Regions from separate parts of the Neobittarella massiliensis (ex Bilen et al. 2018) genome, predicted to be linked through region 3. Evidence: predicted binding sites of a transcription regulator. Region 3 holds the regulator's gene; each other region holds the start of a gene.

Region 1 (5,374 bases), on a different contig from region 3:
GCCACCGGCGACCTGAAAACCGCCTGCGAGGAGTACCTGTCCACCGTGGACGACGGCAATGCCAACAAGGCCGCGACCGAGAAATTGGTCTGTGAGCTGGAGAAAGACGGCTCTGACGCCGCCAAAGCCATCCTGGAGGACAAAGACTTCCTGGCCAAGAAATCCATCTGGATCTTCGGCGGTGACGGCTGGGCCTACGACATCGGTTTCGGCGGTCTGGACCACGTGATCGCTTCCGGCGAGGACGTGAACATCATGGTGTTCAACACCGAGGTGTACTCCAACACCGGCGGCCAGTCCTCTAAGGCCACCCCCACCGGCGCTGTGGCGCAGTTCGCTGCGGCCGGCAAAGAGATCAAACAAAAAGATCTGGCTGCCATCGCCATGAGCTACGGCTATGTGTACGTGGCCCAGGTCGGTATGGGCGCCGACTACAACCAGTGCATGAAAGCCATCGTCGAGGCCGAGAGCTACAACGGCCCCTCGCTGGTCATCGGTTATGCCCCCTGCATCAACCACGGTATCCGCGGTGGTCTGGTCAATGCCCAGGCCGAGATCAAAAACGCTGTTCAGGCCGGTTACTGGCACCTGTTCCGCTTTGATCCCCGCCTGAAAGCACAGGGCAAGAACCCGTTCCAGCTGGACAGCAAGGCCCCCACTGCCAACTACGGCGACTTCATCAAGAATGAGGTCCGCTACACCTCGCTGACCCGCTCTTTCCCGGATCGGGCCGAGGACCTGTTCGAGAAAGCCGAGAAGTTTGCAGCCGACAAGTACGAGCATCTGCTGAAACTGTCTAAACTGTACGACGTAGAGTAATCTACATCATCTATAAAAAGGTCGGAGACTTCGGTCTCCGGCCTTTTTTGTGCTGGGGCAGCTTGGCGTTTTGCACCAGTTACTGGCTGTTTGCACCGCTTACTGCCGCTGTGCTATACTCTTTATACTGGAGCGGTAAACACTGCACAAAAAGCCGGCAGTGCCCGAAGCGGGCGCTCTGCAGAGAGGGGCAACGGAGATGAGAGAAACGATCGATAACCAGGACCGCAGCGCGGTGATCCGGGAAGGTATCGCCCAGCGGGGAATGACCGTAAAGAGCTTTGCCGCACAGATCGGCATGCCGTACTCCACGCTGCTCTCGATCTTGAAAAGCGGGGTGGGGGGCGCTGCGCTGGATAACCTGCAAAAAATCTGCGCCGGGCTGCAGCTGCCCCTGGCGGCGTTACAGTCGCCGACACTGCCGCAACCGCCCATCTCCGGTCCGGCGCTGACCGCCGCGGAGCAGCGACTGCTCAAACAGTACCGCGCGCTGCCAAAGATGCAGCCGGCGGTGTGCAAGCTACTGGATATAGAAAAGCCGTGAATAGGTACCGAGAGGTGCTGCACTGCTGGACCCTGTAAAAAAGAGCGCCGGACAGGCAGACTGTTCCAGCGCTCTTTTTTGGCGCTGTATTTAGACAAGGATACCGTACCACTCCAATGCGGGAAAGCTACAAACCATCTGGCTGCAGCCGATAAAAATGCCTATCTAGGACGGTGTCGCGACATACTTTTATCGGCGTGGCGCATATCGCATAGAAAATAAGTATACCTGCCCAAACTTGCCCAAACCTGCCCAACAAATATCGTCACTACAGTATTTTCAAATATATTGCGTTGATAGGGTCGCAGTGATACAATATATAGTGTTACATGCTGAATTTTGCATGATGAATGCAGCGTGCTGATTTAGTTGGCGGGCAGCCGCCGCGATATAATACCACATAGAGGAAGAGGGAAAAAAGAGCATGTCAGTTTCTAAAAACGCCCAGACGGTACTGGAGCGGCGGTACCTGATCCGCGATGAGGAAGGAGCAGTCACCGAGACGGTGGACGGAATGTTTCACCGGGTGGCCAAAGCCATAGCCGCCGCCGACCTGCAGTACGACCGTGAGGCCGATGTAGCGGCCCTGGCCGACAAATTTTACCACATGATGACCGAGCTGGAGTTCTTGCCCAACTCGCCCACGCTGATGAATGCGGGGCGGCCGTTGGGGCAGTTGTCGGCTTGTTTCGTGCTGCCGGTGGCCGACTCGATGGAAGATATCTTCGAGGCCATCAAGCAGGCGGCGCTGATACACAAGTCGGGCGGCGGCACCGGCTTTAGCTTTTCGCGGCTGCGGCCCAACGGCAGCACCGTAAATTCTACCGGCGGGGTGGCGTCGGGGCCCATCAGCTTTATGCGGGTATTCAATATGGCCACCGAGGCGGTGAAACAGGGCGGCACCCGGCGGGGGGCCAACATGGGCATCCTGCGGGTGGACCACCCGGATATCCTGTCTTTTATAGACTGCAAAAAAGACAACGCCGACATCACCAACTTCAACATCTCGGTGGGCATTACCGAGGATTTTATGGCGGCGGTCATTGCCGGCGGCGACTACGACTTGATCGACCCCTCTACCAAAAAGGTAGTGGGCCACCAGAATGCCAAGCTGGTATTTGACAAGATCGTCGAGGGCGCCTGGCACAACGGCGAGCCCGGCATCATTTTTTTAGACCGGCTCAACCGAGACAATGTAGTGCCCGCACAGGGCGAGATCGAGAGCACCAACCCCTGCGGAGAGCAACCGCTTTTGCCCTATGAGAGCTGCAACCTGGGTTCTATCAACCTGGTGAAGATGCTCAAAAAGGGGGAGGACGGCCGCTACCGGGTCGACTACGACAAATTAAAAGCCACCGTACACGCGGCAGTTCACTTTTTAGATAATGTTATCGACGTGAATAAATACCCCATCGACAAGATCGATGAGGTGACCAAGGCCACCCGCAAGATCGGCCTGGGCGTAATGGGCTTTGCCGACATGCTGCTGTACATGGGCATCTCGTACAGTTCGGATGAAGGCGTGCAGATGGCCCGGGAAGTGATGCGCTTTATCAACGAGCAGGGGCATTTGGCCAGCCAGGAACTGGCCAAGGTGCGCGGCCCATTCCCGCTGTTTAGCCAGAGCATCTATAAAGACCAGGCGCCGCTGCGCAACGGAACCATCACCACCATCGCCCCCACCGGCACGCTGTCGATCATCGGCGGCTGCTCCAGCGGAGTAGAGCCGGTATTTGCCTATGTGTTCATTCGCAACGTGATGGACAAGACCGAACTCATCGAAGTAAACCCCATCTTAAAGGAACGGCTCATCCAGCGGGGGCTGTACTCTGACGAGCTGATGCGCAAGATCTCTAAAGAGGGGACCATCGCCCACATCGAGGAGATCCCGGCGGATATCCGCGACGTATTCGTGTGCGCCCACGACGTGACACCGGAGTACCACGTGAAGATGCAGTCGGCATTTCAAGAGTACACCGACAACGCCGTATCGAAAACGGTCAACTTCTCCAACAGCGCCACGCTAGAAGATGTAGCCCAGGTGTATATGCTGGCCTACCGGCTGGGCTGCAAAGGGGTGACCATCTACCGCGACGGCAGCCGTGACAACCAGGTGCTCAATATCGGCAAGGTAAAAGACGGCTCTCAGCCGGCTGCTCCCGCCGCTGCACCACTGCCCCAGCTGCCTACCGAGATCGGTCCGCGGCCACGGCCGGAGGTGGTGACAGGCTTTACCGAGCGAATGAAGATCGGCTGTGGGAACCTGTACATTACCGTAAATTACGACAAAGACGGCATTGTGGAGGTGTTCACCAATACCGGCAAAGCCGGCGGCTGCCCCTCTCAGTCGGAGGCGACGGCACGGCTGACCTCTATTGCCCTGCGCTCGGGCATATCGGTGGACGAGATCATCGACCAGCTCAAGGGTATCCGCTGCCCGTCGACCATCCGCCAGCAGGGGATGAGCTGCACTTCCTGCCCGGATGCTATTGCTAAAGTGGTCAAGAAAGTGGACCAGTTCATTAAAAACGGTGGGGCTGAGGGGGGCCAGATCATCCCCAGCTCATCGGTGACGCCGCCCCAGAAAGTAAAGCCCTCGGACCAGGGATTTATTGAGCGGCAGGACGGCTATGCGCTGCCGTCCCACGCACTGCGCACCTGCCCGGACTGCGGCAGCGCGCTGGAACATGAGGGCGGTTGCGTGGTCTGCCGCAACTGCGGTTTCTCCAAGTGTGGCTGAACCGGTGTTCCTAGCGACTCAAATTTATGAATAAACTGTAAAAATGCGCTGTGAACAGGTCGTTCACAGCGCATTTTTTTGCTTTTAATAGGTACTGATACTTTTTACCGACTGGGCTTTTTCGCCAAATAGAGTTTGATGGTATCGCTCAGGGCGTAACGGCCACCATGACGCTGGATGATGTCGCGTATCTCGGCGGCAAAGGCCTGTTTTGTTTTTGCTGGCAGCGAGAGCTGGTCGCAGTTGGTGGCGAGCAGGGCGACATAGCTGTCGGCATCGTAATTTAGCACCTGCTGGTAGGTCTTGTAGGTGATGCTCGTAAAGCCGTGGGCGGCCAGCTGATCGGCAAAACTGATCGCCGGACTCTTCTGGTCGGGGACAGGCGGCTGCAGAGAAGTGAGCACCTGCCGGTACTGCGGGTGGACCTTATCGAGCGATATTTTGGGGTCGGCGTAAAATTGAGGGCGATATTTTTCATACACCGCGTCCATGGCGGCGGTGAGCGGGGCATATTGTGGCAGGCGGTAGAGCGCGTGGCCAAAGCGGGCAAAGACACCGCCCGCCCGAAGCAGCGCATACACCTTGGGAAAGCCGATCTCTGGGTCTATCCACTGGAAAGCCGAGGCGGAATAGATGAGATCGTACCGGCCAAGCTGCAGGTCGACCGTCTCGAAATCGGCCTGCAGCACCTGCAAATTGGGGTAGGCGGCGTATTTTTTTCTGGCTACCGCCGCCATGTGTGCGCCCAGCTCGACGGCGGTGACCCGGCAGCCGGCCTGTAAAAAGGGCCGAGTGGCTTGCCCGGTGCCGATACCGATCTCCAGCGCCTGTTGGCCCTTGTTGTCGGGGCCGCAAAATTGCAGGATATCGGCAAACATCTGCGCGGTATACAGCGGCCGCTGCCGGTCGTAATCCTCTGCTATCTGGTCAAAAACGAGCCTTAGATCCATCTTTTACACCTCCATGACCCCAAAAAACAGAGTTCTGGAGCTATTTGGGGACTATTTTAAAGGGGTATTTACGCGTATACGACCTGTGCCGGACCAGTATTCCACACATTTTTAGAAAATGTGGAATACCGGGTGTTTGCCGACAAAAGACGACTGAAATACTCTGTATTTGATGAAAAATAAAATACCAGCTGTATAAATGCTGGTATTTTATCGTTTTTGTATTGTTGAAAGATGTTACTGATAGGACTTGCAGGCATCCAGCAGCATCTGCACGAAACGGGCGCGATCGGTGCAGTCGCTGGCCCAGTAGGTGGGCTT
Region 2 (5,374 bases), on a different contig from region 3:
CCCCTCCCCCTCACGCCGGCCGCAGCGGGGACACACGTCGCCGATGATGCCGGTATAGCCGCAGATCGGGTCGCGGTCTACCGGGTGGTTGATCGACCCGTAGCCGATGCCCGCCTCTTTCATACAGCGCACGATCTGCTCAAAGGCGTCCAGGTTCTGCAGGGGGTCGCCGTCCAGCTCCACATACGAGATGTGGCCGCCGTTGGTCAGATTGTGGTACGGGGCCTCCAGCCTTATCTTGTCAAAGGCGCCGATGGGAAAATACACTGGAATGTGGAAGCTGTTGGTGTAGTAGTCGCGGTCGGTCACACCGGGTATCTCGCCGTACACCTCGCGGTCGATGCGCACGAACCGGCCCGACAGCCCCTCGGCCGGGGTGCCGATCAGCGAGTAGTTGAGCCCGGTACGCTTACTCTCGGTGTCACAGCGCTTGCGCATAAACCCGATGATCTCCAGCCCCAGGTTCTGGGCCTCTTTGCTCTCGCCGTGGTGGGCGCCGATCAGCGCTTTCAGGCACTCGGCCAGACCGATAAAGCCAATAGTCAGGGTACCGTGTTTGAGCACCTCGCCCACCGTGTCCTCCGGCCCCAGCTTCTCCGAGTCGATCCATACCCCCTGCCCCATCAGGAAGGGGTAGTTCTTCACTTTTTTCTGGCACTGGATCTTAAAGCGGTGGTTGAGCTGGTCGATGACCAGGTCGATCTTGCGGTCCAGCTCCTCAAAGAACCAGTCGATGTCGCCGTGGGATTTTATGGCGATGCGCGGCAGGTTGATCGAGGTGAATGACAGGTTTCCCCGCCCGCTCACGATCTCCCGCTCGGGGTCGTAGTTGTTGGCCATCACCCGCGTGCGGCAGCCCATGTAGCCGATCTCGGTCTCCGGGTGGCCGGGCTTATAGTACATGGCGTTGAACGGTGCGTCCAAGAACGAGAAGTTGGGGAACAGCCGCTTGGCCGATACCTTGCAGGCCAGCTTGAACAGATCGTAGTTGGGGTCGCCGGGGTTGTAGTTCACCCCTTCTTTTACCTTGAAGATGTGGATGGGGAAGATGGGGGTCTCGCCGTTGCCCAGCCCCTTCTCGGTGGCCAGCAGCACACTCTCGATGACCAGCCGGCCCTCGGGGCTCACGTCCATGCCGTAGTTGATCGAGCTAAACGGGATCTGTGCCCCGGCGCGCGAATGCATGGTGTTTAAGTTGTGTACCAGCGCCTCCATGGCCTGGTAGCAGGCGCGGCGGGTCTCTTTCACCGCGTAGGTCTTGGTGTGTGCAGCTACCGTCGCGGCGGTCTCGGCACTGCAAATGCCGTCTTGCAGCGCCGCCTTCAGCGCATCTTCAAAGCCCTCGGCGTCTTCCAGCGCCGGGGCAAAACCGGCCTTTTGCAGCTTATCCAGCACCGCTGCGGCGGCCTGCTGCCCGTCGGGCAGGTCGGCCAGCAGCTCCAGGCACTTACCCAGGTTCTGCCGGTACAGCCGGTTATAGGTCTTGATCACGCCTTTGGCCAGCGCATAGTCAAAGTTGGGGATCGACTGGCCGCCGTGCTGGTCGTTTTGGTTAGACTGGATGGCGATGCAGGCCAGCGCCGCGTAGGATTGAATGTCGTTGGGCTCACGCAGGTGGCCGTGTCCGGTAGAAAAACCGCCGGTAAACAGCTTATCCAGGTCGATCTGGCAGCAGGTGGTGGTCAGTGTGTAAAAATCCATATCGTGGATGTGGATATCGCCCTTGATGTGGGCCTGCGCGTGCTCGGGGTCGAGAATAAACATCTCGTAAAAGCGCTTGGCCCCCTCCGAGCCGTACTTGAGCATGGTGCCCATGGCGGTGTCGCCGTCGATGTTGGCGTTCTCGCGCTTGATGTCGTTTTCCGCCGCGTCCTGAAAGGTCAGGTCCTCATACACCTTCATCAGGCGCGAGTTCATCTCCCGCACCTTGCTGCGCTCGGCCCGGTACAAAATGTACTCTTTGGCGGTGCGGGCGTGCCCCTGGTCCACCAGTACTTTCTCCACCGCGTCCTGAATGTCCTCCACTGTGGGAGAGGTGTTGTGCAGTTCCCCCTCCAGGTACTGCTCCACCATGCCGGCCAGCTCCTTGGCCGTCTGGTAGTCCTGCCCGCCCAGCTGTGCGGCGGCCAGAAAGATGGCGTTGGCGATCTTATCGCTGTCAAAGCGGACCGTGCGCCCGTCTCTCTTCACAATGGTCTCGATCATGTCGCTGTCTCCTTTTGTAGTACCATTCTATATCACATACTGTGCACCGGCAGCCAGCCGGTCGATAAGCAAAATAGCCAGGGGAACGACTGCGAAAAAATACCGTGACCACCACGCAAAGTAGCCACGACATGCAGATCGGTCTGTGCTAGCATTATTTTAAGCCAACCCTCAGGGGATGTCAACAGGAAAATCCTATAATTAGTAGGTGTTTTTTATTTGGACCACTATATATTGTGTTGCTGCAAAGCAAGCTTTTGTGAAAGTGAGATATACAAAATGTAATATTACAAAAAATAAATACAGATAGAATGTATACTTATTTACTCTTGTTTCCCATATCCATGCGGTTTTTGCCACTTTGCTTTACAGTGGTACGCAAAAATTTTATACTGTGTATCAGACCACAATATCCAGTGTAGGGGTCTCTTTAAAATTTTTTTTACCCGCGCGGCAGGTCTCAAAATGCGTCCGGCGAAGCCTGTCGAAAGTATATAAATGAGGTCGATCACGGCTGTGCGCTATTTACAGATGGCCACAGCGATCCATGTTTTTTGCGAGGTATCATCATGCGAGAAAAAATACAGGCGCTCTGCCGCCAGCTGGGGCTGGCGGGGGCAGAATTCGTCACCGTGCCCGATATGCCCGGCACCCCCTATGCAGTCAGCATTGCCGTGCCGCTGTCCAATGCCATCGTCGACGAGATCGACGGCGCTCCCACCCACTCCTACTTTCACCACTATCGCACCGTCAACGCCTATATCGACCACTGCCTGCTGCGTATCGGTCTGCTGCTGGGGCAACACGGCTACCGGTATATCCCCATCGGCGCCTCCCAGAGCGTCAATCTGCCCGGCTCCAGCTACCAGGGTCGCTACTCCCACAAAAAGGTGGCCTGCATGGCTGGGGCGGGCTACATCGGCAAAAGCTGTTTGTTCATCCATCACCAGTACGGCCCGCGGGTGCGCCTGGGCACCCTGTTTTGCGACTGCCCCGCGCTGGATACGCCGCCCCGCCCCACCGGCGAGAGCTGCGGCAGCTGCACGATCTGCCAGCAGGCCTGCCCGGCGCTGGCCATTTTGGGCAAAAACTGGAACGAGGTGCGCTGCCGCGAAGAGATGTTCGATCCCGCCGCCTGTAGCCAGCACATGAAGCGCGCCTTCCAGCACATCGGCCGCGGCGCGGTCTGCGGCATCTGCATGCGGGTGTGTCCCAAGGGGGGGCATCACTAGCCATATCTGCCAGTCTCTAAAAAGGAAGAGGAGGATATACCGTCCTCCTCTTCCTTTTTGTCAAAAGGGGTCTTACCGCCGGTGGGTGTGTTTTTTCTTCCATCTATAACAAACGCCCACGGCGGCCAAAATGCATACAAATATTGGTAAGAGCACCGCCGCCCAACGCAAAAAGACATCCAGGGTATCGGTGTGGGGGGATAGGGACGCCATCATACACACAACACCCGGTGCCGTACACAAAACCATGACCAGGTACACCCGGTTCAGCCGTCCCCGGTCGGGTGCATGCCGCCATATCTGATCGAGCAGCCGCTGAAAGCGTCTTATATTCTGGCGCAGCATAAACCGTTTGGCCTCCAGCCTCGGCATACCCGCCACCTGCAGCAACCAGTCGATCATCCAGAGGGAACTTATAAAATTTAAGATCATCCACAGAAAAAAATAGGTATACCGCGGCAAAAAAACGCCTCCTATCCCTCATGTACAGATCTGATAGCCTCCTGGACCAGTGCTCTTTAGTCCGGCGAATAACAATCAGCCTGCAGATCGGTGCTTTCATTATAAGTTAGGCGGCATCCATATAGCCGATTTCCTGCAACAACCGTACCAGCTGCTCTTTATGATCCAAGTCACAGTACCCGTATACCACAGTCTGCCCTATATACGCCGCCACCGCGTACATATCTCCGGCCTGCAGCGTGTAAACGGCATAGTTCGACCGCTGGGTCACCGTGTCGGTAAATGGGCTCTGCATCCACTGCGATACGATGCGCTGGTGCGCCCGCTCATAGGTATCCCGCGCAGCGCCCGGATCATCAAATATATATACCGAAAACTGCAGTTGACCGTCTCCGGCAGAGATATATCGTGCAAGGCCCGGGTAGTCCGCCAGCTCATCCGCCCCCATCTCCTGGGGCGCGTATCCCTGTGCTGTCAGCGCGGCGCGCACCTGCTCGGCGGTGGGCGGCGTCTTGGGCGCCATCTCCCCCAGCATAAACAGAGCCAGCCCCAGCATGCCCGCCGCACATACCAGCTTTGCCGCGGCGTCCACATACTGCCGCCGCACTTTTTTTGCTCCGTGCGGTGGGCGGTCAGCCGCCGTGTCAGCTGCTCTGGCCGGCCGCGGCCGGCCGTATACCACGCCCGCCACCGTCAAGATCGCAGTAAAGGCGGCCAACACGGCCCCGACAAGGCCCAGTACCCAGCCAAAAGTGCGGGTCATACAGCCGACCACCGCAAAAAACATGCCAAACAGCAGCAGTACATGGTTCATCTGGTACAAAAAAAGCCACCGCCGGGTCTTCGCGGGGTCGGGGGAAAAGGTGATCAGTCGGCTGCTCACATGAAAATAAGGCCGCTCCGTCAGGTGCAGGTGTTTGCGGTACGCCACCACCTGCTCCGGCCCCATCCCCGCCGACCGGCACACCGCCGCAAAGATCCAGCGGCAGCAGTACTGGTTCACCGCCAGCAGCAGGGCGAAAAACAGCAGCTGTACGACCTCGTCGCGCACCTCGCTCCCCCCTGTCCTTAAAAATAGTCAAACATGGCTGCCGCCTGTAAAGTGCGGTCGCCGGCCGGTCATTTTTCTGGCACGGCTGCAATCTCGCGCTGCAATTTTTTGGTCAGCTTGGCAAACACCAGCTGGTACGAGTCGTCGATCATCTGCCGCAGCAGATCGTCGGGCAGCCCGCCGCCCAGGTCAACAGAGTTCCAGCACCGCTTGTCGCTGTAAAAACCGGGCAGCACCTCGGGGTGCTGCTGGCGCAGCAGCGGCGCCAGCAGCGGGTCACATTTCAGGTTTAGCAGGTCTTTCTCCGCATAGGCGGCATCGTATTTGTCTGTGGGGTGCATCAGGGCGGCAAACAGCTTGCCGCCCACCATATACCGCTGCCAGCCCCACTCCACCTTAAAGTCACTGGTCACGCCGGGTCTCT
Region 3 (5,374 bases):
CAACATCCCGATACCCAGTGCAGCCAGATTTCCCAAAACCAGCCCTACGATCGAGGAACCAAACCCGACTTTGGCGCCTTTGGGGGTATAATAAGTCAAGTAAGAAAATAAATTCGATAAAAACAGCAGCAGCACCAGCTGATTTTGGCTGATGTACTGTTTACCTTGTCGCACAGCTGCTCACCTCCCCTGCTCGCGTCCATCTTTGGGCGCTGTGCGGATAGACGAGCCGGGCATATTTTGTACTTTCGAACGGCTGTTTTGCAGTTGCCGCCACCCAACGCGAAAAAATACATCCCGAAATACCGAGTGCCCAAACGGCGAGATGGGGCTGGTATAGGGGATACCGAAGGTGTTGATGGAACACAGATTTAACAGCAGCACCACCAGCCCCAGCGAGATGCCGTAAATGCCTAGCAGTCCGCCCAGTAAAATAAAGGCGAATTTTAAAATGATGACCGGCTCGTACAAGTTGGGCACCACAAAAGAGCTCACCGCTGTCAGCGCCACGATCAGCACCATCGGCGTACCTACCAGCCCGGTCGATACCGCTGCATCGCCGATGACGATAGCCCCCACGATGCTCACCGCGTGGCCTATAGCCTTAGGCAACCGCAGCCCAGCTTCCCGCATGATCTCAAATACCACATGGATGATGAGCGCCTCCACCATCAGCGGGAACGGCGTGTTTTTCTGTGCCTCGATAATGTTTTGCAAAAGCTCCCGATGGATCAGTTCCGGGTGATGGGTCACCACCGCCACATAGCTGCCCGGCAGCAAAAAACTGATGAGAAAGGCAAAGAATTTTAAACAGCGGATGAACGAGGCATAGTAGGGCCGCTGGGTGTAGTCGTCCATCGACTGAAAATTCTCCGAAAACAGGTATGGCGCCACCAGCGCAAACGGGGTGCCGTCAACAATGATGCCCACCCGGCCCTCCATGATCTTGCCGCACAGCGTATCCGGCCGCTCAGTGCTGCCCACCCCCGAAAACAGCGACACCGAGTGCCGGTCTAAAAATGGGGTGATATAGCCGCTGTCCAGGATAGCCTCCAGCTTTACCGAGGCCAGGCGCCGCCGCAGCTTTTTCAGTACCGCCGGGCTGGCCTTGTCGGTCAGGTAAACCAAAAACACATCGGTCTTTGATTTAGTGCCCAGAGAGAGGTACTCAAATTTTAAGGTGGGGCTCTTCATGCGGCGACGCACCAGCGTCAAGTTGATGCGCGCCGCCTCCACAAAACCCTCGCGAGAGCCGCGCATGTTCTGCTCCCCCGACGGCTCCGACACCGAGCGAAAGTTAAACCCCTGCACCCCCATGGCAATACCTTTGTCACAGCCATCGATGAGCAGTACCGCAAAGCCAGACATCATAAACTGCATCACCTCGTCGGTGGTCAGTACGATCTTCTGGTCGGCGGCCAGATAATCGGCCGTCGTCAGCTCCACATATAGCTGTTGGGCACTGGGGTATACCTGATCCCGGTACTCCCGCAGCGGCTCTATGATCAGCTCGGCCAGCGTACTGATGCTCACCATCCCCTCACAGATGAGCAGCTCACAGCGAAAACCGCCCAACTGCAGCGGCTTATTGATAAAATCAGAAGAGTTCTGCATAGCAGCACGCATCGATACGATGTTTTTCGTTATGTCGGTCGACAGTCGATCCATCCTATATCACCTCGCCTGGTAGTGTAGACGAAAAGCACGCGGCTCATACAGCGGCAGCCGCGCCCGCCCACCGCCAAATATCAGGTGCATAATCTATTCGGCGGCAGCCGATACTAGCTGCAGGTGATGTTATGTTAGTATTGATCATACGCACGACCATACTTTATCTGGTGATCGTGGTAGCTCTGCGGCTGATGGGCAAACGGCAGATCAGTGAGCTGCAGCCGTCCGAACTGGTGACGACACTGCTCATTTCCAACATCGTGTCTCTGCCCATCGAGAACACCGATATCCCGCTCCTGGCCGGCATCCTGCCTATCCTGCTCATTATCTGTTTCGAAGTGTTCCTCTCCTTTTTCTCCCTCAAGAGCCGCGGCTTTCGCAAATTGGTGACCGGGTCGCCAGTGGTGGTCATCCGTGAGGGAAAAATCGTCCAGCAAGAGCTCAAAACACTGCGCATGACAGTAGAAGACCTGATGGAAGAGCTGCGCCTCAAAGATATCTTTAAACTGGAAGACGTCTACTACGCCATTGTCGAGACCAACGGGCAAATGAGCGTACTGCCCCGCTACTGTGTCACCCCCGTCAACAACAAAGACATGCAGCTTCAGGGCAGCGACGACTCCCCGGACATCGTGCTGGTGAGCGATGGAAAAATGCTCTACCACAACATGCAGGAGATCGGGGTCTCCTCCGACTTTATCCTCGAAAAAGCCGGTGCCAGCAACTGCCGGGTCGAAGACATTTTTCTCTTGACCTGCGACGACCACCGCAATATCAAACTGGTCAAAAAAGAGCAGGTAAAGTAAGGAGGTACACCAATGAAGCGCATACTGATCTCGCTGCTCATCTTTTTGGGTTGTGTGGCCATCGCAGTTACCTCCACCACAATTCTCACCCAAAAGTACGAAAAGCTCAGCGAGGAGCTCGATGACGTGGTGCTGCTGGCCCAGTCCGAGGACGAATCGCTGTACCGGCAAAACGAAAAACTCCTCAAGACATGGGAGGAGTGCAAGCCCACTATCAGCCTGTTCATCAACCGCAAATACGCCGAGGAACTGGCTACCTCCATCTACAAAATGCAGGGCTATCTCGAAAAGGGAGACTATGCCCTTTATCTGGGCGAGACGTACTCCCTTAAATCCAGTCTCGATCACATCTTAAAAGGCGACAACATGTCTCTCGAGATATTTACCTGATCGCCAACTAAAAAAGAGAGCGAAACTACCGGCTGACTCGCCGGTAGTTTCGCTCTCTTTTGCTCTTTTTTAATCCGTAAAACTACTTCTGGCTCTTCTCCCGCAGTGCCTGCAGCTCGGCCATAAAGGTATCGATATCACGAAACTGCCGATAGACCGAGGCAAAGCGCACATAGGCCACTTCGTCGATGTCCTTGAGTTTTTGCATCACACATTCGCCGATCTCGGTAGAGGTCACTTCCCTCTTCATCGAATTTAAAAAGCTGTTCTCGATCTCAGCCACCAGATTTTCCAGCTGGACCAGCGCAATGGGCCGCTTTTCACAGGCATGGACCAGCCCGTCGAGCAGCTTGGCGCGGCTGAAAAGCTCTCGCGACTTGTCCTTTTTGATCACCATCAGCGGCAGACTCTCCACCACCTCGTAGGTAGTAAAACGGTTGTGGCAGCTTAGGCACTCCCGGCGTCGGCGTATCTTCTCGCCGTCGTCGGTGGGGCGCGAGTCGATCACCTTGCTCTCGGGGTGGGCGCAATACGGGCATTTCATGGCGGGTAAGCATCCTTTCCGGGCAGCCGGCAGGCCAGTTGTCCAGTTTTTAATAAGAAAACCATATGCGACTATTATAACACGCGGCGTGTCCCCACGTAAACAATAAAAGAGAAGTGCTGTACGTAGACGGCACTTCTCTTTTATATAGCTATTTCTTTTTGGCTTTGGGAGCCAGCTTTTCCGCTGCTTTTTTCTTGGCTTTGTGCTCCTGCCAGGTTACCCACAGCGGGCCGCTGATGCACACGCTCGAGTACAGGCCCGAGATCATACCGATGATCATGGGGAAAGCAAAGGTAAAGATCGAGTCCACACCGTAGATCAGAGCGATGATACACACAATGACCATTGCGGTCACTGTAGTGATGGTGGTGTTTACTGTGCGGGTCATAGTCTGGTTGATGCTCAGGTTCACCCGCTCGGCAACAGACATCGATCTGTGTATGCGACTGTTCTCGCGGATGCGGTCATAGATCACGATAGTCGCATTGATGGAGTAGCCCAAAATAGTCAGCACCACGGCGATAAAGCTGTCGTTGAGCGGTATGCGGCACAGCACGAACACCGCAAAGATCACGAACACATCGTGCATCAGCGCCACGACCGACATAACACCAGCCGACCAGCCGCCGATCTTGCGAAAGCGGAAAGCGATGTAGAGGATCATCAAAATAGCGCCCACCGCCACCGCGGCGATACACTTGATAAAGAACTCACTGCCCATTGAGGCGCTCACCGAGTTGATGGACTCCTGCTGGATGTTGTTGTCGGGAAATTTCTCCTGCAGCGTCTGCAGCGCCGCCTCTACCTTGTCGGCCTTCACATTCTTTTTGGCCCCCAAGGTGACGATGATGTTGTCTTTCTTGGTGACGGTATTTTCCGACAGCTGGGTCTTCAGCTGTGCGTCCAGCGCCGCCGAGAGCTCTTTGGCAAAGGCGCTCTCGTCCAGCTCGCCGTCAAACGAGTAGGTGATGATAGAGCCGCCGGTAAACTGGATGTCCATCTTCACCCCAAAGATCAGGGCAAAGACCACCGTAAAGACGACGATGAGGGATGAGATGGCAAAGAATATCTTCTTCTTTCCCACGATATCGAGATTACGCTTCATCTTTTTTACCTCCAAACAGCCATTTTTTATCAAAACACCTAAACTTGGAGAGCGAGCGGACCATCAGCCGCGAGGCGGTCACGCCCATGATGAAGTTCATAACCACACCCACCAGCAGCGTGTAGCCAAACGAGTAGATGGCGCCGGTGATAGCTGAGGGGAAGAACTGGAAGATGGGGTTTAGCAATTTGGCAAACAGGCTCGACGGCGGGCCAAAAGCACCCATCAAGATCACCGCCACGATGACCATGGTGATGTTGCTGTCAAAAATAGCCGAAAAACTGTTTTTAAAACCAGAGGTGACAGCCGCCCCCACCGATTTGCCCGCGCGTATCTCCTCTTTGATGCGCTCGGAGGTGACGATGTTGGTGTCTACGCCCATACCCACCGCCAAAATGATACCGGCAATACCCGGCAGAGTCAGCGTAAAGCTGGGGAACGGTCCAAAATAGCCCGATACGGCGGCAAAGGCGCCCGCCACCTGCCCCACCAGAGCGATGCAGGCCACCACGCCCGGCAGCCGATATACAGCGATCATAAAGATGCACACCGCCACAAAGGCGATACCGCAGGCCAGTAGCATCGCGTCTTTGGCGCCCATGCCCAGGGTCGGGTTGATGGAGTTATAGTTGTCGGCAGTAAGAGCAAAAGGCAGCGCGCCGGCATTGATCTTGTCGGCTAAGTCCTTGGCGGTCTCGGCTGTAAAGTTGCCCGAGATGGTGGCCACCCCGTTGGGGATCTCCTCGTTTACCGCCGGCGCGCTGATGCGGGTGTTATCGAGCCAGATCGAGATCTGCCCCACACCGGCCAGTTTTTTCGTGGCGGCGGCAAACTTCTCCTTGCCGCTGTCATTGA

The links. Region 3 encodes NrdR, which represses ribonucleotide reductase genes. Its sites were predicted from a motif close to CACNANATNTNGTG; they were not measured.
Region 1: H8K20_RS09515 (vitamin B12-dependent ribonucleotide reductase) is a predicted target of NrdR. The motif match lies at 1,675-1,688, and genes of this name have one in related genera.
Region 2: H8K20_RS09475 (anaerobic ribonucleoside triphosphate reductase) is a predicted target of NrdR. The motif match lies at 2,431-2,444, and genes of this name have one in related genera.

Annotation. Positions count from the first base shown of each region.
Region 1 covers NZ_JACOGI010000002.1:80,970-86,343, reverse strand. The annotation lists gene nifJ (pyruvate:ferredoxin (flavodoxin) oxidoreductase) at 1-819, shown strand, start outside; gene H8K20_RS09520 (helix-turn-helix domain-containing protein) at 1,019-1,363, shown strand; gene H8K20_RS09515 (vitamin B12-dependent ribonucleotide reductase) at 1,788-4,103, shown strand; gene H8K20_RS09510 (class I SAM-dependent methyltransferase) at 4,208-5,053, opposite strand; gene H8K20_RS09505 (nucleoside hydrolase) at 5,291-5,374, opposite strand, start outside.
Region 2 covers NZ_JACOGI010000002.1:72,424-77,797, forward strand. The annotation lists gene H8K20_RS09475 (anaerobic ribonucleoside triphosphate reductase) at 1-2,205, opposite strand, end outside; gene H8K20_RS09480 (4Fe-4S double cluster binding domain-containing protein) at 2,775-3,437, shown strand; gene H8K20_RS09485 (hypothetical protein) at 4,006-4,950, opposite strand; gene H8K20_RS09490 (MmcQ/YjbR family DNA-binding protein) at 5,019-5,374, opposite strand, start outside.
Region 3 covers NZ_JACOGI010000001.1:1,036,414-1,041,787, reverse strand. The annotation lists gene H8K20_RS04795 (GerAB/ArcD/ProY family transporter) at 1-174, opposite strand, end outside; gene H8K20_RS04790 (spore germination protein) at 181-1,668, opposite strand; gene H8K20_RS04785 (DUF421 domain-containing protein) at 1,800-2,477, shown strand; gene H8K20_RS04780 (DUF4363 family protein) at 2,490-2,867, shown strand; gene nrdR (transcriptional regulator NrdR) at 2,950-3,411, opposite strand; gene secF (protein translocase subunit SecF) at 3,563-4,519, opposite strand; gene H8K20_RS04765 (preprotein translocase subunit SecD) at 4,509-5,374, opposite strand, start outside.